DNA from 3 places in the Lacticaseibacillus zeae subsp. silagei genome. Region 2 is predicted to be linked to each of the others. Evidence: riboswitches for the same ligand, from Rfam matches in the RefSeq annotation. Region 2 holds a riboswitch; each other region holds the start of a gene.
The links. A riboswitch is a leader RNA that binds a small molecule or an ion and turns the genes downstream of it on or off. The one in region 2 is predicted to bind lysine.
Positions count from the first base shown of each region.

Region 1: linked by a shared signal. The riboswitch ahead of LACZS1_RS06335 (amino acid permease) and the one ahead of LACZS1_RS13685 (ABC transporter permease subunit) in region 2 are both predicted to bind lysine.
Region 3: linked by a shared signal. The riboswitch ahead of lysA (diaminopimelate decarboxylase) and the one ahead of LACZS1_RS13685 (ABC transporter permease subunit) in region 2 are both predicted to bind lysine.

Region 1 is NZ_CP132484.1:1,321,337-1,328,002, forward strand. Features, by position in the region: gene alsS (acetolactate synthase AlsS) at 1-1,479, shown strand, start outside; gene budA (acetolactate decarboxylase) at 1,548-2,258, shown strand; lysine riboswitch at 2,318-2,492, shown strand; gene LACZS1_RS06335 (amino acid permease) at 2,636-4,102, shown strand; gene LACZS1_RS06340 (helix-turn-helix domain-containing protein) at 4,258-5,787, opposite strand; gene LACZS1_RS06345 (helix-turn-helix domain-containing protein) at 6,033-6,666, shown strand, end outside.
Region 2 is NZ_CP132484.1:2,956,199-2,962,864, reverse strand. Features, by position in the region: gene LACZS1_RS13700 (ABC transporter substrate-binding protein) at 253-1,527, shown strand; gene LACZS1_RS13695 (hypothetical protein) at 1,554-1,814, shown strand; gene LACZS1_RS13690 (amino acid ABC transporter ATP-binding protein) at 1,953-2,699, opposite strand; gene LACZS1_RS13685 (ABC transporter permease subunit) at 2,703-4,304, opposite strand; lysine riboswitch at 4,411-4,584, opposite strand; gene LACZS1_RS13680 (CPBP family intramembrane glutamic endopeptidase) at 4,821-5,501, opposite strand; gene LACZS1_RS13675 (helix-turn-helix domain-containing protein) at 5,734-6,609, shown strand; gene LACZS1_RS13670 (helix-turn-helix domain-containing protein) at 6,606-6,666, shown strand, end outside.
Region 3 is NZ_CP132484.1:183,296-189,961, reverse strand. Features, by position in the region: gene dapF (diaminopimelate epimerase) at 1-143, opposite strand, end outside; gene LACZS1_RS00940 (aspartate kinase) at 145-1,524, opposite strand; lysine riboswitch at 2,166-2,345, shown strand; gene lysA (diaminopimelate decarboxylase) at 2,533-3,882, shown strand; gene dapD (2,3,4,5-tetrahydropyridine-2,6-dicarboxylate N-acetyltransferase) at 3,892-4,596, shown strand; gene LACZS1_RS00925 (N-acetyldiaminopimelate deacetylase) at 4,603-5,754, shown strand; gene dapA (4-hydroxy-tetrahydrodipicolinate synthase) at 6,019-6,666, shown strand, end outside.

The DNA.
Region 1 (6,666 bases), 1.4 Mb from region 2:
GGGCGTTTGACTGGCAAACCCGGCGTTGTCCTGACAACCTCGGGACCCGGTGCTTCAAATCTGGCAACCGGCTTGGTGACCGCAACCGCTGAAGGTGATCCGGTTTTGGCTTTGTCTGGTCAGGTTAAGCGGGCAGATTTATTGCGCAGTTCCCATCAAAGCATGCGCAATGCCGATCTTTTTGCGCCGATCACCAAATATGCCGCTGAAGTGCAGGATCCGGATAATGTCAGTGAAATCATTGCCAATGCTTATCAAGCCGCGGAATCCGGCAAGCAAGGGGCAAGTTTCGTGTCGATTCCGCAAGACGTCACCGATTCCCCAGTGAATTCGGAACCGATTAAGCCGCTGGTGGCGCCGAAGTTAGGGCCGGCGAGTCCTAGTGATATGACGTATTTGGCTCATGCCATTAAAGAGGCGTCGCTGCCGGTCTTGCTGTTAGGGATGCGCGCGTCTTCTAGCGATGTGACGGCAGAAATTCGCGAGTTGCTGTCAGTTACCGAGTTGCCGGTGGTTGAAACCTTCCAAGGTGCGGGCATCATCTCTCACCGCCAAATCGACAATTTCTTTGGCCGGGTTGGTTTGTTCCGCAATCAACCGGGGGATATGTTATTGCAACACAGCGATCTTGTCATTGCGATTGGCTATGATCCGGTCGAATATGAACCACGTAACTGGAATGCGGATGGCAAGTCGCGCATCATCGTGATTGATGACGTGCCAGCCGAAATCGATCACAACTTCCAGCCGGAAACCGAGCTGATCGGTGATATTTCTCAGACGCTGGATATTTTGGTACCGTTACTGCGAGGCTATCAGGTGGCGCCTGAAAGCAAGAAATACCTCACGGAACTGCAAGGAAAACTGCAGGAAAGCGATGTTCCGCCAGCTCTCGCAGATCAAAAAGTCTTACACCCGCTCAGTATCGTAGCAGCTTTACAAAAACGCGTGACGGACGATATGACAGTTGCGGTAGATGTGGGCAGTCACTATATCTGGATGGCCCGCCATTTTCGGAGTTACGAACCGCGGCACTTGCTATTTTCCAATGGGATGCAGACGCTAGGCGTTGCCTTGCCTTGGGCGATTGCGGCGACTTTGGTCCGTCCGGGTAAAAAGGCGGTTTCAGTATCAGGTGACGGCGGTTTTCTTTTCTCGGGCCAAGAGCTAGAAACAGCAGTTCGATTGAAAGCGGATTTGGTTCACATTATTTGGAACGATGGCCATTATGATATGGTAAAATTCCAAGAAGAGATGAAATATGGTCGGGCAGCTGGCGTTGATTTTGGCCCGGTCGACTTCGTCAAATATGCGGAGGCTTTTGGTGCCAAAGGTCTGCGTGTCAATCAACCGAGTGAACTTGGCAAAGTGTTAGATGAAGCCTTTGCGACGAAAGGACCGGTGCTGGTTGATATTCCGGTTGATTATTCCGACAATGCGGAACTCGGCGCGGCCATGCTCCCTGATCAGATTTATTAATCGTTAGTGGCAGGTTGACTCAAGGCGGTTGCAGGCTCGAAACCTGTGTAAAAGGAGGTTGTTATTTTTTGAAAACGGATCGATTGTATCAACATGGGACACTGGCAATGCTAGTACCTGGTTTGTTTGCCGGGACACAGACGATCGAAGCTTTGTTGCAACACGGTGACACCGGCATTGGCACGTTGACCGGCCTTGATGGCGAGTTGATTATTCAAGCCGGAAAAGTTTATCAGGTGAATGCACAGGGTACCGTTCGTGAAGTTGCAGCGAATGAGAAAGTGCCGTTTGCGAATGTTCATTATCAAGACGATGTTTCGGCCGGAAAGCTTCAAGGGTTGGATCTGACCGGGTTTCAGAAAGCGGTCCTTGACCGGTTACAAACCAGTAATCTTTTTGCGGCAGTTCGGGTCGAAGGGACCTTTACGCAAATGCACACGCGCGCTGTGTTGCCGCAGCAACCTCCTTATCCGACGTTGACAGAAACGGCTTCGGGTCAAAAAGAATTTCATGCCGATAACGTCAAAGGAACGTTGATCGGTTACTTTTCACCGGATCTTTATGCCGGTGCAGTATCGCCGGGTTTCCATTTGCACTTTTTGGCGACTGATCATCACATGGGTGGGCACATTCTTGGCTTTGAGCTCGACAGTGGCGAATTATTTTTGCAAAAGTTTAGTGACTTTCAGTTACACTTGCCGACAGATGACGAACCGTTCTTAAAGCAGCATTTTGACACGGCTAGTTTAGTCGATGACATCCGCAAAGCTGAAAATTGAGTTAAAACCGGGTGAGAACCGGTTGCCGTCAGATATAAGACATGATAACGTGAACCATAATCAAGATTAGAGGTCGCACCGATCATCAGTCGCAACTGCAATGGCCTGAACGCCAGATGCACAGTTGTTAAAGGGAAAGGTGCCGAAATGCCGGCTTAGTTCAGTAAGGCGGTGTTGGGCCAGTGGATAACATCTGCTGGACTGTCGCGGCTATCGCGGGGCGCTAACAAATCGGATCACGTTTATTCATGACGAAAAGCAGAATAAGCCGATGGGTTAGTTACTGACACCCATCGGTTTTTTTATTGCTTAAACGCGCTGTAACCGTAACAGCCTAACGTTTAACATCTCAACCCATTCAGCAAAGGAGTACATTTGTGGCACAGTCAGCAACGAATCAGGTCAAACGAGAACTCAAAACCCGGCATCTTTCAATGATTGCCCTCGGCGGCAGTATTGGCACCGGACTTTTTGTCGCAAGCGGCAGCGCGATTGCAACTGCCGGACCGGGCGGCGCAATCGCAGCTTATATTGGTATCGGGTTAATGGTGTTCTTTCTGATGACCAGTTTGGGCGAAATGGCCACCTATGTACCGGTATCCGGGTCTTTTTCAGAGTACGCCAGCCGGTTTGTTGATCCGGCGTTTGGCTTTGCTTTAGGCTGGAACTATTGGTTCAATTGGGCGATCACCGTTGCCGTTGATGTTTCAACAACGGCCATTGTGATGCACTTCTGGTTACCGGATGTGCCAGGTTGGCTGTTTTCGCTGGGCTTTTTGGCACTTATTTTTACGATTAACATTATTTCGGTCAAATCATTTGGCGAAACCGAATATTGGCTTTCATTAATCAAAGTGATTACGGTCTTGGTCTTCCTGGTCGTGGGCTTGCTGACCATTCTGGGGATCATGGGCGGACACGGTCCCATCGGCTTTAAAAATTATACGACCGGGGCGGCACCGTTTGTTGGTGGTTTGCCTGCAACGTTAGCGGTTTTCGTAGTTGCTGGTTTTTCTTTTCAAGGCACCGAATTAATCGGGATTACGGCGGGTGAAAGTGCCACGCCCGAAACCAGCATTCCCAAGGCAATTAAGCAGGTGTTTTGGCGGATCTTGCTGTTTTATATTCTGTCCATTGCCGTTATTGCCGCCATCATTCCTTATACCAGTCCGAATTTGTTAGGCGCTAGCGTTGATCAGGTGGCGATTTCGCCGTTTACGCTGGTTTTTGATCGAATTGGGCTCGCTGGGGCAGCCAGTGTGATGAACGCCGTGATTCTGACATCGGTTTTGTCGTCTGCCAATTCCGGCATGTATGCCTCCACCCGAATGTTGTGGGCCATGGGCGGTTCGGGGTTTGCGCCGCGTGTTTTTCAAAAAACGAACACCCGCGGCATTCCGATTGCAGCCTTACTATTGACAACACTGGTCGGTGGTTTGACATTTTTGACCAGCATTATGGGACCCCATGTATATCAACTGTTGGTGGCTGCATCCGGCCTGACCGGATTTCTGGCGTGGCTAGGGATCGCGGTATCACATTTTCGCTTTCGGCGTGCGTTTGTGAAGCAGGGGCATGATGTTCATGAGTTGAAATATCATGCAAAATGGTTCCCGGTTGGCCCAATTTTGGCGATCATCATGAGCTTAATTGTGATTGTGGGGCAGGATCTGCAAGCGGTGCAACATTTTGCCTGGGGACGTCTGCTGATTTCTTACATGTCGATTCCGCTATTCATCGTTTTATTTGTCTGGTATAAGGTCAAACACAAGACCAAACTGATTCCGTTAGAAAAAGTCGATCTTTCACCACACCGTGAGCATCAGGCGAGCAAGCGAGCGTGAGTAAAAGAGTAGCTGATTGGCTTTTTGACCGCAACATTTCTCGCTAAAGTATATGAAATTGCGCCTAAGCTAAATCGGCTCTAAAACGCAGCAATTTGCGTTTTAGAGCCGATTTTTGATGGATAACTGGCAAAATTTATTCGAACGACGAGAGCCTAAGAAGCGGGATCGGCATTTTGGCCTGACAACGAGGCGTCGGTTTTCTTAAGATACAGGCGGCGAATCAATAAGTACAGTCGGAAAATGGCGTCGTCGCTGTCTTCAGCTGTCCAACTAATGATGTGCCCATGAAAACCGGCAGGCGCGGCGGCTTTGATGGCCTGCTCGTTATCGACACTTGTAATAACGAGGTCTGCAGTTTTAAAAACGGCACGTTCCGGCAACAAGTGAACCATTGGTAGATCAGATAAGAAGTTGACAAGGCGGCGGTTAAGCAAGTTGTGGTCGAGATAGGCCAATCTGATCCGTACGGTAGGTGTTTCCGCAAAGTAGCGCAGATAAGGCGTCAGCAAATAGTAGAGCGTGCGCAAAAATAGATGCTGCTTACCAAGAAAATGTCGATATGCCGGCGTATCAGGCAGCGTGGCAATGAATTCCTCGAGGCCTTGATAAAGATTGGTTTTGGTGTAATTCAACGCACGGGGATTGAAAAAGTCGACCAAATGCATGAAATCGCCGCCCAGCATTTCATTGTTCAATGCGATTCGGGTCAGATTGAGGATCAACCCCTGTTCGTGCTGAAGGTCAAAGACCGTGTGATGCCGAATATGATCACCTAAAAAGGCTAAAAGTCGTTTAACGAAATCGGCAGCAACTGTCTTTTGGCTAAGAACGTAATGAATAAAGTCTTTATCGGCTGGTGTGTCACGCAAGAAGGTGATCGTTCGATGTTGCTGAAAATAGAAGAAATCATTTTCAGCTTTCATGAATTGCTTATTGAACGCCGGGAACATTTCTTGCGTATAAACGGAATGCTGAAATGGTGGGTAATCCTTGAAGATCCGGTCAAACGGTTCGTTGCCGGTAACAAAATGATTGCCACTGATCCGCACCCGACAAATTGCCCAAAAGAGGATCTCTTCAAGAATATCGACCGGATTGGTTTTGGCATTGGGCAGGGCCATGTATTCTTTGACGATTTGCTTTTCATCCAGGACTTTAAATGGCCAGTCAACACCATGGTAACCTAGCCAGTAAAAATCAAACAGAAACAGCCTGATTCGGCTTTCTTCACCGATAAAGCACAAATCACTAAAGGACAACTTGATTTGGAACCGTTCGAGCAGTGCGCGCAAGGCGACGGTTTTCCGCACCAACGTTGAGCGGCTGATGAAATGGGCACGGCAAAACTGCTCGGTAGAGGGATGATTAGCCTGAACAATGTAGTCAACAAATTGAAACGCAATCGCATGTTTTAGCAAATAAAGGTGATAATCATCAACCGTTACGTCGATTTCCATTAAAAGGTTGATTTGCTTACGTTTAAGGTTTTCCGGGTGCGCCGTTAATTCGGTTAAATCACGAAAGAGTTCCTGTAAGATGTTGTAGCCCTGCTGATAAGAAAGGTCTAGGTGGCGACTGAGGGTATTAATGGTGTAGGTTTGGACATTACTATCCTTGATAGCTGAAAACATTTGGTATTTTTGGAAATCAGCGCGGTCAAGAAAAGTTTGTTCGTAAAGCATCGTGATCCCCCAATCTGAAGACAATTTTGTTCGCTTCAATATCAATTATAACAAAGAATGACGAGTATGACGTTTTATTAGTGAACTATTGAACTTTAAACATGCGTAAAACCATCTGTTAAGATAAGAAACTGCTATAAAAATGGTATAGACAAGCTTTGTGCCGAGCTTGAAACCTGACGCTGTATGTTCGATGAAGTATAATCATGGGAAATGGGGTAAATTATCTGAAGTAGGGAGATTTTATGAAAGACAATCATGATATTTTTTTGTCAATGTCTGACGCTGAGAAACTGGGGTTGTTTCGTACCATTATCGAGGTACGGGAAGCGCAGACACCAGTTACGGCAAAATTAGCGGCTTATCGTGGTCATCGGCCTTTGGTAAGTGAGGTTAATCTCAAACAGATAGCAGCACTTACGAACCGCAATTATGGCAGCGTCTATAATACTTATAACGGCCTGATTAGTTCATTACAGGCAATGCTTGGCCGGCACCATAGTTCGGTGAAAACACTATTTGCGGTGCCGCCTGACGAATTTCGCTATCATCTTGTTGCCCAATCACATCCATACAAATTTTTAGACGCTGTCTTATATCAACGGTATGAGAACCTTGATGATTTTTTGAAAGCCTGCGATAGCTCTAAAGCCACGGTTTTGCGCCATTTAAAGGCGATTCGGGGTTATGCGCGGCAAAGCGGAGTGCAGTTCTCGTATGAAACACTATCATTTACCGGCCCGGAATTAAACATCCGGCTGTTTATGACAATTGCTTATTGGTTGGCAACCAATGGCGTGGCATGGCCTTTTGAAAATTTAACGCACCAGCAAGCTGGCCAGATTCTAGATGGCTTACTGGTCGTTTTTGATGGCGGCA
Region 2 (6,666 bases):
CGAACTGACTTCCATTTTTTTGGAACTTGGTTCGTTTTTACGTTGCTACCGAAAATCATGTCCCATCCTTCACATAAATGCAAAAAGAAAGCAGAGCAGCTTTCTTTTTTTGCGCAAAAGATACCGCTTGCGGTAAGTATTGGTATACTGTATATAGTTTTAAAAAGATGTACTGACAGCCGGATGGGATCGGCGGTTTGCGGGTCTTGTCCACAACGACACGATGCGTTCACGACAATAATGGGGGTACATATGATGAAGAGACGTTGGTTGCTTGGCGTTGCGACTGCATTGATGGTCTTGTTGCTGACCGCTTGCAGCAGTGGTAGTTCGGCGCAGAAGACTTCCAAAGGACCGGTGACGATTACCTTTTGGCACCGAATGACCGGTAATTACAACAAGGCGTTGGAAGGGTATATCAAGACATTTAACAGTAGTCAAAAGCAATACAAAGTTGTCGCAACATCGCAGGGTTCGTATGACAATTTGCAGAAGAAGTACCTGGCATCGGCGAAGTCCAAAACCTTACCGACGATCGGGCAGGTGACGGATACGATCATTCCGGAATACGTCCATGACGGGATGCTGGTCAACATTGATAAGCAGGTAAAATCTCAGTTTTCCGCCGCTGAGCTGAAGTCGATTTATCCCGGCATTGCCACGAACCTGAAGTATCAGGGGAATTATTATCAGATTCCGTTTGCCACCGGGACGCGGCTCATGTTTTACAACAAGGATATCCTGGAGAAATATCATCTGACTGTACCGAAGACTTGGGAAGAACTGACCAAAATCGGGCAACAGCTTAAAGGTGATGGCATCACAGGCGTCGCGTTTAATAAGAGTTATGATTTTGAATTCGAAACATTAGCGTATGATGCCGGCAATCGGTTGATTACGCCGCAGTACAAGGCGAAAATCGATACGCCCGCTAGCATCAAAGCCATGACGGCGATCACCAGCATGCTGCAGGATAAGACAGCTGTCACAGCAGGACTGGATAATTACTTTAATGTGCCATTTGTTCAAGGTAAAATTTTTGCCGGCTTCGGCTCTAGCGCCACGATTCAGCAGATCGCATCAACGGCACCTAAGAGCATGCACTGGGGAACCGCGGTAATGCCGAGCTTCGAGGGCAAATCCAGTTCAGTTCTGGGCAACAACGGTATTTCTGTCTTCAAAGGAGCTTCCGCGGAGCAAATCAAGGGTGCGGTTAAGTTCATGAAGTTTCTGATGAGCACCAAGATTCAGACTCAGTGGGCTAAAGCCAGTGGGTACGTGCCGGTTGTGTCGACCGCCACGAAGTCAAGCGACTATCAAGCCTATCTAAAAGCCAACCCGAACTACCAGGCCGCGGTCGATGCTTATGATGATGCGTTCTCGTCGACACCATTCATTGGCTATAACACTTACCGCAACAACCTGCTGGATGCTGTTGACCAGACCGTTTCCAAAAAGGCCGAGCCTAAAACCGTGTTAACCAAGCTCCAAAAGCAAGCCGAAACCATTTTGAAAGATAACCGTTAATTAACCAAAAGAAAGCAGGCGCGTCCATGACGACATTCAAACGGATTTTAAAACGAACCCTTATTTACACCGTGCTGGTACTGGGCTTAGCGGTGTTAATGACGTTTGGCTATGTCGGCTATCAAGACGTCACCGCCGGAAAAGGCTACCTCGCCTTGCGCTACCTTTTGCTAACGGCAGAGTCCGTGGTCGGCGGCTTTTTCCTGTTTTTCATCGTGGTGAGTCTGGACACATGGCGCGAACATCGGGAAAAGAAGCGGGAACAGAAGCCGGACTCGAAGAAATAAACTAAGCCACAACAAATGCGTTAGGCGGTGGCTGACGGGTATCGGCAGTCGGCCAATTGCACAAAAATACGGACCAGAGGGGATGAATTCTCTCTTGGTCCGTATTTTTTCTGTTTTTTTGTTTAAAATCCTTAGCGTTTAAACCCGGTTCAAGTAACGCTTCAGGAATTCCTTGGTCGCTGTTTGTTGTGGATTGCCGAAGATTTGATCCGGCGTGCCGGACTCGGCAATGATGCCGTTGTTCATGAAGACGACGCGGTCGGAAACATCGCGGGCGAAGGCCATTTCGTGGGTGACGATGATCATGGTCAGGCCGGTGTGTGCCAGGGCTGTCATCGTGTTCAGGACATCATCGACCATTTCCGGATCCAGCGCACTGGTCGGTTCATCAAACAGGAGCACTTCCGGATCCATTGCTTCGGCGCGGGCAATGGCGACCCGCTGTTCCTGCCCGCCGGAGAGCTGATCCGGTTTAGCGGCAATGAAAGGATCCATGCCGACTTGTTTCAACAGTTCCAACGCGTGAGTTTTGGCGGCAGCAGCGTCGCGTTTTAAGACGGTTTGCTGCGGCACCATCACATTTTGCAAGACGGTCATGTTGTTGAACAAGTTGAAGCTCTGAAACACCATGCCGACTTTGGCGCGGTAGGTGCTTAACTTCACGTCTTCACCTAAAATGCTTTTGCCGTGAAAAAGAATATCGCCGCCAGTTGGGGTTTCCAACAGGTTGATGTTGCGCAACAGGGTCGACTTGCCGGAGCCGCTGCGACCGATGATTGAAACAACTTCGCCGGCTTGGACGTTAAAGTTGATGTCAGTCAGGACTTCGTGGTTCCCAAAACTCTTTTTGAGATTCTTAACTTGGATTAATGGTTCGCTTGCCATGAGCTAGTCCCCCTCTTTTGCGGTGCCGATTTTTGGCGTTTCAACCTGCATTTGATTGTTCATCACGTTGTAGTCTTTGGGTCCGTCGAGATGTTTTTCGATGAGCCGGAAGAGGCGGCTGATGGTGAAGGTCATGATGAGGTAGATGCCGCTGACGATCAGGTAAGTGTGGAAGAACTGGAAGCTTTGCCCGGCAATGGTTTCGCCGCTGAAGAATAGTTCGGAAACCGAGATAACCGACAGCACGGACGTATCCTTAATGTTCACAATGAACTCATTCGTGACCGCTGGCAGGGAGTTACGAACCGCTTGCGGCAGGATGACTTTCATCATGGTTTGCAGATGCGTCATGCCCAGCGCACTGGCCGCTTCGAACTGTCCTTCATCAACGGAAATAATCCCGCCACGGATAATTTCGGAAATGTAGGCGCCAGTGTTAATCGAAACAATCAAAAGCGCGGCGGTGGTGCGATCCATGTTCAGGTGCCAGGCTTGAGCGGCGCCATAGTACAAGACCGCGGCCTGAACAATCATTGGCGTGCCACGGAAGACTTCGATATACAAGGAAAGCAGCCAATTGATAACGGCTCGCAAACCGCGCTGTCCCAACTTCTTGGGTTTTGGCGTGGTGCGAATAATGCCGACTAACAAGCCGATGATGAAGCCGACAAGCGTGCCGACCAATGCCAGCAGCAGCGTCATACCGGTACCACGCAAGAGCATCGGTCCATACTGTTTCATAATGGCCATGAACCAGTTGCCGCTCTTTTCGGTCGAAGGCTGATTATCGACCGCTTCGTTCATCAGACGAGCCCGCTCCTTACTGGAAATCGTGGCGAGCAGTTCATTGATTTTAGCCTTATTGGGATCGTTTTTCCGCAAACCGATTGCTAGGTTGGTGTCACTGGCATCGGTTTTAAACCCCTGACCCTTCGCAAAATGGATATACATCAGGTTCGGATTGGCGCGTTCTGCCGTGATCCCTTCAGGAACTTCGGAAACGTAGCCGTCAATGGTGCCGGACTCCAAGGCCACCCGCATCGCCGGAAAATCATTCATGGCCGGTTCCTTGACGACTCCCTTGATTTGGTTAATCGCCTGATAGTGATAAGTACTGAGTTGAGCTGTCACTTTGGCGCCTTTAAAATCAGCAATGCTCTTGGCTTTTGCATATTTGCTATCTTTGCGGACGACCATAGTCAGGTTGGAAATGTAGTACGGATTGGTAAAATCGATCGTTTTGCGCCGATCCGGTGTTGGTGACATCCCGGCGATAATGGCATCGATTTTGCCGGAAGTTAAAGCAGGTGGCAGGCCATCCCAAGAGGTTTTGACCACGACGACTTTCTTGTGCAGTGCCTTAGCAACTTTCCGCGCAATCTGAACATCGTAACCATTAGCGTATTCATGACTGCCTTGAATCTTGACCGCGTTATTGGCATCTGTGTTCTGTGTCCAATTGAACGGTGCATAGCCGGCTTCCATACCGACTTTGAATGTGTTGTCGTCGCTCGCAGCATTAACCGGCTTAGCGGCAAAACCGCCAAGCAATAGGCTCAATACGAGCCCCAGAACACCCAAACGTGCAACCCAGTGTTTTTTCATAAAATGACATTCTCCCTTCTTGTAGTGGGAAATAGAGCTGGAACCAAAAAATCGACCTTTATTGAACAAGCAATAAAGGTCGATTCCATCGATTTTAGTCATAAACCAGAATCATAGCGCCCCGAAGCAACTTGCTTCGACAGTCCATGAGTTATGTGCTCATGGCCCAATGCGGATCGTCCGAACACGGCCCGACATTTCGGCGGTGGCACTTACGACTGGTTCAACATGATCCGGCACTCCCCAGTTTTCGTTGCCCACCGCAACCTCTATTTCTTGGTGGTGTATTTAAATGTCAAGATCGAGTGTAGCGGAATGGGAGGTGGATGTCAATTGGATGTGAGCGTGAATTGGCGCGGTTAGAAGTCGGTGTGTAAGTGGCCTCAGATGTGATGGCCGGTTTTTGAACATTGCGCCTGAGGTTCTTACACGCAGACTTCTGCGGCAGTGAACGCGTTATGGTGGGAGAAGATTATATTTGCAGGCATACTTACGAGAAGCATTTTTGAACCTCTGTCAAAACATAGAGACAAAAGCTAAGACGTTATTAAGGATGTGCAGTGCGATGCTATAGCGTAAATCCCCAGTAAGCGCGTAAACGGAACCAAATAGCCATCCCATGGTGCAGTAAACTAAAAGATTGACGGTGAAATGAGGTTCATGAAGCAACCCAAACACAAAGCCAGAGACTAAGACAACGAAAATTTTGCTCATAATAGTGTTCTTGTTGAAAAAATAGTTAAAGAAAATACCACGTAATATAAATTCTTCAATAATTGGGGCCGCTAATACAGCGTCAACACTAGCTAATAGTGGCGCAGTTCGAATGAATTTGTTAACAAGCACCTGATTCGTGGCATTGTCCGCGTTGAAAGGCGTGAGAGATTCAACACACAGAAACCCGAAGAGAGACGCAACCCCAATGAGAAATATAAGCACGTTCTTTCTCGAAAGTGGCTTTAGGCCATAACCATTTGGATTAAAACGTTTTAATTGCCGGAAATACAGCCAATGAAGAAACCAAATGAATGCCCCCTTTAATATTAGTTCAATCACTAGAACTTCATATTGGTCTTGCTGCAATTTGCTGATTGTAAAAAAATCATGGAATTCGGTTAAGATATCAAGCAGTAAGATGCCTGTGAGGAGAAGAGAGTGCTTTAGCAGTGAACCGCCAATGGATATTATTTTCCCCAATTATCTGTCCTTCTTTAGACTTTTGAATGCTCTAAAAAACTGGGCTACATAAATACGCGCCCATTGTAACAATTAGCGTTAATGGTTAACAAGTTTAAAAATAGGCACAGACTAAAAATAAAAACATACAGATTAACAAATGCAAAGCACAGAAAAATATTTCGATTTTGAAAAAATGACAAAACGTGTTAAATTTGTCTAATAAACTTCTCATAAAAAGGGGCGGGTGCTGATGGCGGAGGAGCCTGTCAAAGTCGGGGCCTATTTACGGGCGTTGCGTCTTGAGGAAAATGACTCATTGGAAGAAATTGCGGCCGGGATTACGACAGCCGCTACTTTGTCACGCTTTGAACGGGGGGAGACCCAGCTCAGTGCAGCCGTTGTTTTAAAACTGTTAACGCGCTTTGACCAAGATGTTGAGTTGATGCAACAAGGCTATCGGGCATTGAATCCGGAGAATTTTTTCCAACAGGTTAATCGGGCCACGGTTGCCGGTAAGTCAGCGTTGCAGGCGTTAGCACAAAAGCAGTATCGCTTGTGGCGGCAAACCGGCCTGATTTTTTACCGACTGAATCAGATTAATATTCTGGCCCACAATGGATTTACGGACCCGAGTTTTCAGACAACGCCGCAGATGAAAGCCGATGTCATCAAGTATTTGAAACGGATTCGGTACTGGGGATTGTACGAGCTTGATCTCTTTGCCGCCACCTTGGTGATATACGACCATGAGCAACTGATGAGTTTGGTCATGGAGCTGGTTTTGGACTGGCCGGATGTGAAGGGCCATCCAACCCGGAACCAGTATCTGTGGGCGATTTTGACGAATAGCATCGCCTTGCTGATTCATCGTCGGGAGTTTGTGGATGCTGTGCGGCTGCTCAACGTCGCCAAGAACTTACCCATTCCGGCCGATGATCTCTATGCGCGGATCATGTTGCGCTATCAAGAGCAGCTGCTGACTTATCATCGCGGCCAGCATCGGGCGGCCAAAACTGCGGTTAAAAACTTACTTGCAACGCTAGCGTTATTGGACTCACCGTTTTTTGCCCAGTTATTGACGAAAAGTTGGCGACGATTCCTGAAGGAGGAGGCGCAGGCAAAATGACGATCGGTGAACAATTCAAACGATTGCGTAAAGAACGGCGGCTGACGTTAAAAGAAG
Region 3 (6,666 bases), 270 kb from region 2:
CCACCTAACAAACCGGTCTCTTTGTTAGTTAAACGCTGTGTCAGTGTGGTTAGCTGATCATCAGACAACGGCTGGGTCAATTGAGTCTCATCCAATAAAAAGAAACTGTTTTCGGAACCGTGTACTTTTTGCAATGTCACCATGTTAATGCACCTCCAGACGCTGATTAATCGGAATGAAAAAAGCGTTGTAAATCGCCTTGACCGCGCGATTGGCTGACTCCCGCGAGGTGCCCAGCATCAGTGAAATCTGCGAGGCGCCTTCGTTGATCATCGAGACGTGAACGCCGGCACTCGCCAACGGCTGCAAAATCGTCTGAATCAAGCCGGTCCGCTGCGCCATCCCTTCGCCGACAACCATGATAATCGCGTAATCATCGATCCACTTCAAAACATCGGGATGGACCGCCGCTTGAATCTCATCGCACACAGCCTTCCGCTTGGCCTCGTTCAGCTGCCGATCATCCAAAATAATCGTCAGATCGTCAATCCCACTTGGCATATGCTCATAGCTGATGCCGTGCCGCTCCAAAACCTGCAGCAACTTCAGCGTAAACCCGACTTCCTTATTCAACAGGTAACGATGCAGGTAAATGGCGCCGAAATGTTGCGAACTCACGATGCCGGTAATGGCGTGCTTCGGGACAAAATGCTGCTCGGGAACAATCATGGTCCCGGGAGCATCGGGATGATTGGTGTTCTTCAAATTAATGGGAATCTGTCCCGCAATAGCTGGCAAAATCGCTTCATCATGGAAAACGCCAAACCCACCATATGATAGCTCTCGCATTTCCCGATAAGTCATTTCCTGAATCATCTGGGGATTTGCCACCACCCGCGGATCAGCTGCAGCGACCCCATCAACATCGGTAAAGTTTTCATATAAGTCTGCATGAAAACCGTTGGCGAGAATGGCTCCGGTGATATCGGAACCGCCTCGTGAAAAAGTGGCAATCGCGCCTTTACTGGTATACCCATAGAAACCAGGAACTACCAGCACACCCAGCGGTCGACTAAAAGCTTCCAGATGCGTGTAAGTTTCACGTGAAACTTCTGCATCATTCGGATCATCGGTCACCATGATCCCCAAGTCTTTTGGTTCGCCATAAGTGGCTTCAATACCTTCATGATTCAAAACGGCGGTCATCAGAAACGCATTCAATTTTTCCCCGCGAGCCTTGAATCCGGCCATGAGATAATCGTGATTGGTAAATGTCTTTTTCGGTAACTGGTATAGTTCTTCGCTGATTTGCTGCATGACTTGGGGATCAAGTCCGAAGTCATCGGCAATTGCTTGATAGCGCGCAACAATTTCCTTAACGACTTCAGTTGCATTTTCATGGCGCAAGGCCGCCTGGGCATACTGAATCAGCAAGTCCGTCACTTTAACGTCGCCGGGATGCCGTTTACCAGGTGCGCTGGTCACCATCACCTGCCGCGCAGGATTTGCTTTCATGATTGCCACAACTTTGGCAAACTGCGACCCATTTGCTAATGATGAACCGCCAAACTTTACGACCCGCACGATAAACTGCCTCCCTAATGGGTTCTCTTTCGCAAGCAACTTGCAGCTATTCGCTCACAGACATCGCGCCAATGAAATCGCGTTTCGCCAGCTCGTTTCTGCAAATGAGAACTCTGTCATTTTATTTTGTACTTTAGCAGACTCTCCCAGAAACACAACCCCCAGCGACGGCGGAAAATCGGCATGTTTTGGCGGCATTGCATAGAAACAAAGTGTTGAAATTTGTTTTTAATTTTTTTACTCAAACGGGTGATGAAGTAGTTGAGGTTGTGACTGGCGGAAAGTGGGCTGGCGCAGGAACGAGCTTGTATGTGAAGAGCTTAAGCGCAATGGCTAAAGCCCGCGCCATCACGCCTGAGGCCACTGGTTTTCTCTGCTGCTCTCTTAAACGCGTTCACTGGGCCAGAAACCTGCGTGTAAGGACCTTGGACGCAATGGCCTAAGCCCGGGCCATCACGGAGGCCACTGGTTTTCTCTGCTGCTCTCTTAAACGCGTTCACCGGCGCAGAAGTCTGCGTATAAGGACCTTGGGCGCGATGGCCTAAGCCCGGGCCATCACGCCCAAGGCCACTTATACTCCAACTTCTAACCGCGCCGGTTCACGCTCTTGACGCTTTCGTTTTTTTATTATAGTCTGGTGATAAACAGATAGAGGTTGCAACCAACATGAGTATCCGAATCGAGCGAGATCCTTCGCGGTGACGTTTGGTGAAAGGGGCGGTTGCCGAAATGGGGGCGCCGGGATCGGCAAGCCTGTTGGGCCAGGGTTGAATAAATCCTGTACTGTCGCTTAGAAACCTAAGCGGGGCGCTATCATTCAAGTAGATTGCAAGTTGGGATCTTTTTGTTTGACGCGTGGCCAAACAAAAGGATCCCTTTTCGTTTGCCGTCGCCCTGCCGTAACGCGTTCACTGGGCCAGAAACCTGCACATAAGAGCCTTGGTCGCAATGACCACCTGTGCTCCGGTTTCTAACCGGCCCAGTCCACGCTCAAGGAGGATGCACGTTATGAATTTTGCTACAAACCAAGAAGGTCAATTAACCATCGGCGGGGTTGCGGCCAGTCAACTGGCGCACACGTTTCAAACGCCGCTTTACGTGTATGATGTCGGAGCGATTCGCCACCAGATTCGCGCGTTTAAACAAGTTTTTGAGGCTGCCAACGTTCGTTATGCTGTCAGTTATGCTTCCAAGGCGTTTGCAACCATTGCGATGTACGATGTCGCCAAGGCTGAAAACATTCATGTCGATGTGGTTTCTGGCGGCGAATTATACACGGCTCAAGCCGCCGATTTTCCCATGGCAAAAGTCAGCTTTCATGGCAATAACAAAAGCAAAGCTGAACTGCAACAAGCACTGGATGCCGGCGTCGGCACGATCATTGTGGACAATTTTCACGAATTGGATTTGCTTGATGAGCTCTTGAAAGCAGCAGTTGGCCAACAAGATGTTTTGATTCGGGTCGCTCCCGGAATTAGCGCCCACACCCATGCTTATGATCAAACCGGCCAAACTGACAGTAAATTCGGCTTTGATCTTGAAAGTGGACAGGCAGATGAAGCCGCCAAGCGGATTTTAGCCGACGAACATCTGAACCTGCTCGGCATCCACGCCCATATCGGCTCGCAGATTTTTGAAGTGGCCGGATTTGAAGCCGTCACCCAAAAGCTGCTGGCTGTCCTTGATAATTGGCACCGGCAATTCGGTTTCACCCCGCAAGTGCTTAATGTCGGCGGCGGTTTCGGCATTGCTTACACCAGCCAGGATGATCCGCTGCCGCCAGAAGCGTTTGTTAAAGCCATTCTGAGTACCCTCAAAACGCAAAGCACCCATCTTGATTGGCCGCTGCCGGCAGTCTGGATTGAACCGGGACGGTCGATTGTCGGCCCCGCCGGCTACAGTCTTTACACGGTCGGCAGCCGCAAAGACGTGCCTGGGTTGCGGCCGTATGCTGCAGTTGACGGTGGCATGGGTGACAACATTCGGCCCGCCCTTTATCAGGCGCAATACACTGCGGTGGTTGCCGATCACCCGACCGCCAAGCCAACCGAGCATGTCCATCTCGTCGGCAAGTACTGCGAATCCGGAGATATTTTAATCGACGACGCCCCATTGCCCGCCACGCAGCCAGGCGATGTGGTTGCCGTTTTCGACACCGGCGCTTATGGCTACTCCATGGCATCCAACTACAACCGCAACCCGCGGCCGGCCGTCGTTTTCGTTGAAAATGGCCAAGCTCAGCTGGTCGTCACGCGCGAAACTTACGCTGACTTGATTCAGCACGATCACCACTACGCCGCACCGAGCTCGTCAACACCCGCAACCACCGTCAACAACGCTACTACCGCAACCAAATAGGAGGCCATCATGGCACAATTAGACACCCAAAAGATCATTTCAACCATTGCCAACAGTCAGAAAACAACACCCGTTAAGGTCTATCTCAAAGGCGAGTTAGCTGATATGCATTTTCCAAAAAGTGTGCACGCATTCTTTGGGGAGCACACCGGAACGGTCATCGGCGACTGGGCAGTTATCCAGCCAATTTTGAAAAAGGCCAAGCTTGACGACTACTATGTCGAAACTGCGGGCCGTAATACCGGCGTTCCTTTGCTAGATATCAAAGCGGAAAATGCTCGGATTGAACCCGGCGCGATCATTCGTGACCAGGTTCTGATCGGCAACAATGCAGTGATCATGATGGGCGCCATTATCAACATCGGCGCTGAAATCGGCGATGGCACCATGATCGACATGGGTGCGGTGCTGGGCGGTCGAGCGATTGTCGGCAAATATTGCCATATTGGTGCCGGTACCGTTTTGGCTGGCGTGGTAGAACCACCGTCAGCAAAACCCCTCACAATCGGTGATCACGTCATGATCGGCGCCAATGCCGTGGTTCTTGAAGGCGTGTCGGTCGGCGAAGGAGCGGTCATTGCCGCCGGAGCTGTCGTCATTAACGATGTGCCGGCACACACGGTGGTCGCTGGCGTTCCGGCCAAAGTCATCAAGCAGGTCAACGATCAAACGGAAGCCAAAACCGTCCTGCTCGACGAACTCAGAAAGCTGTGACTTTTAATGAAGGAAGCTGAATTGATTGCCATTCGCCGCCAGCTCCACCAAATTCCCGAACTTGCCTTGCAGGAAAAAGAAACGCATGCCTTCCTACTTAAAACGGTGCATAGTTTTCCGCAAACCTTTCTCACTATTCGGACACTGCCTAAATTGCCGACTGCCTTACTGGTCAAAGTTCACGGACAAAACCCGCAGCGGACCATCGGCTATCGAACCGACATTGACGCCTTGCCGGTGACGGAAGAAACCGGCTTACCGTTTAGCTCGCAGCATTCCGGCATCGCCCATGCTTGCGGCCATGACATGCACATGACAGTGGCGCTAGGAATTCTGGACTATTTCGCCCACCACCAGCCAAAAGATAATTTGATTTTCTTCTTCCAACCGGCCGAAGAAAGCAAAAATGGCGGCAAATTGGCCTACGACATGGGCGTTTTCACCGGTGATTGGCACATCGACGAGTTTTACGGGTTGCATGATCGCCCTGACTTGCCAGCTGGTACCATCAGCACGCGGCTTGGCACCCTTTTTGCCGGGACAACTGAAATCAATGTCGATCTCATCGGGAAAAGCGGCCACGCAGCCTTGCCGCAAAATGCCAACGATATGATCGTGGCCGCTGCCAGTTTTATTAACCAGATTCAGACCATCGTCGCTCGTAACGTCAGCCCCACCGACAGCGCGGTCATCACGTTTGGCCTGATGCGCGCCGGAACCATTCGCAATGTGATTGCCGGGCGCGCCCACTTGGAAGGTACTTTACGCGGATTCACCCAGAAACAAATCGATTTCTTACAGCAACGTATTCGCGATATTGGTCAGGGAATCGCCGCCAGCTTCAACTGCGACGTCAACGTTGATTTGAATCAAGGCGGCTATTATCCAGTCGAAAATAACCCGCAGCTGACCAAAGACTTCATTCAATACATGCAAGCCGATCCAGCCGTTACGTTTGCGCCCACCGGACCCGTGATGACCGGGGAAGATTTCGGCTATCTATTAAATAAAATTCCCGGCACCATGTTCTGGCTGGGCGTCAACGATCCGGATTCTCAACTACACGCTGCCGACTTTTCGCCAGACGAAGCCGCGCTGGCACCAGGAGTCACAGCGGTTGTGCATTTTCTGGAACATCGGATGGCGGAAAATAATTGAATCAGTAGCTATCGCTATTGACTCATGCTTGATGCGCCGATGCGACTTTCACCATCCGCGCTCCGGAGCATTTGGCGCAAGAGCTTACCCGTAAAAGGCGCTGGCTCACGCTCAACCATAACGCGTTCCCCGGCGCAGGGGTCTGCGTGTAAGGACCTTGGTCGCAATGGCCTAAGACCGGGCCATCACGCCCAAGGCCGCTTACACTCCGACCCCTAACCGCGCCGGCTCACGCTCACGCTCACTTTAATTGGAGGTTTTTGAATGCAAAAAGCAGAATTGATCACCGCGATTGTGACACCGTTTAATGATCGCGATGACATTGACTATACGGTCATGCAACGGTTGGTTGATCATCTGATTGCAGAAGGCACCGATGGCTTTGTCGTTGGCGCCACCACAGGTGAAGGGCCGACGCTCAGTCATGACGAGAAAATCAACTTGTACACGCGGTTTGTCGACATGGTTCACGGCCGGGCGCTGGTCATTGCCAATTCAGGGTCGAACAATACGCGGGAAACCGTTGATTTTACCCATGAAGTCGGCGGTATCGCCGGAATTGATGCGACACTGGTGGTCGTGCCTTACTACAACAAACCTGATCAAAACGGCATGATCGCCCACTACACGGCGGTCGCGGCCAACGCGCAAAAGCCGATCATCATTTACAATATCCCTGGCCGAACCGGCGTTGAGATGCTGCCGGAAACTGTCGCAACGTTGGCGCAAAACCCCATGATTCAAGGTATCAAACAATGCGGTAGCCTCGCCGCCCTGAGTGACATCATTGATCGAACCAAGCACGACGCGTTTAGTGTCTGGACCGGTGAAGATGCTCAGGCGCTGACGATTAAAACGCTCGGCGGTATGGGCGTGATCTCGGTTGCTTCCCATCTTTACGCGCACAGCATT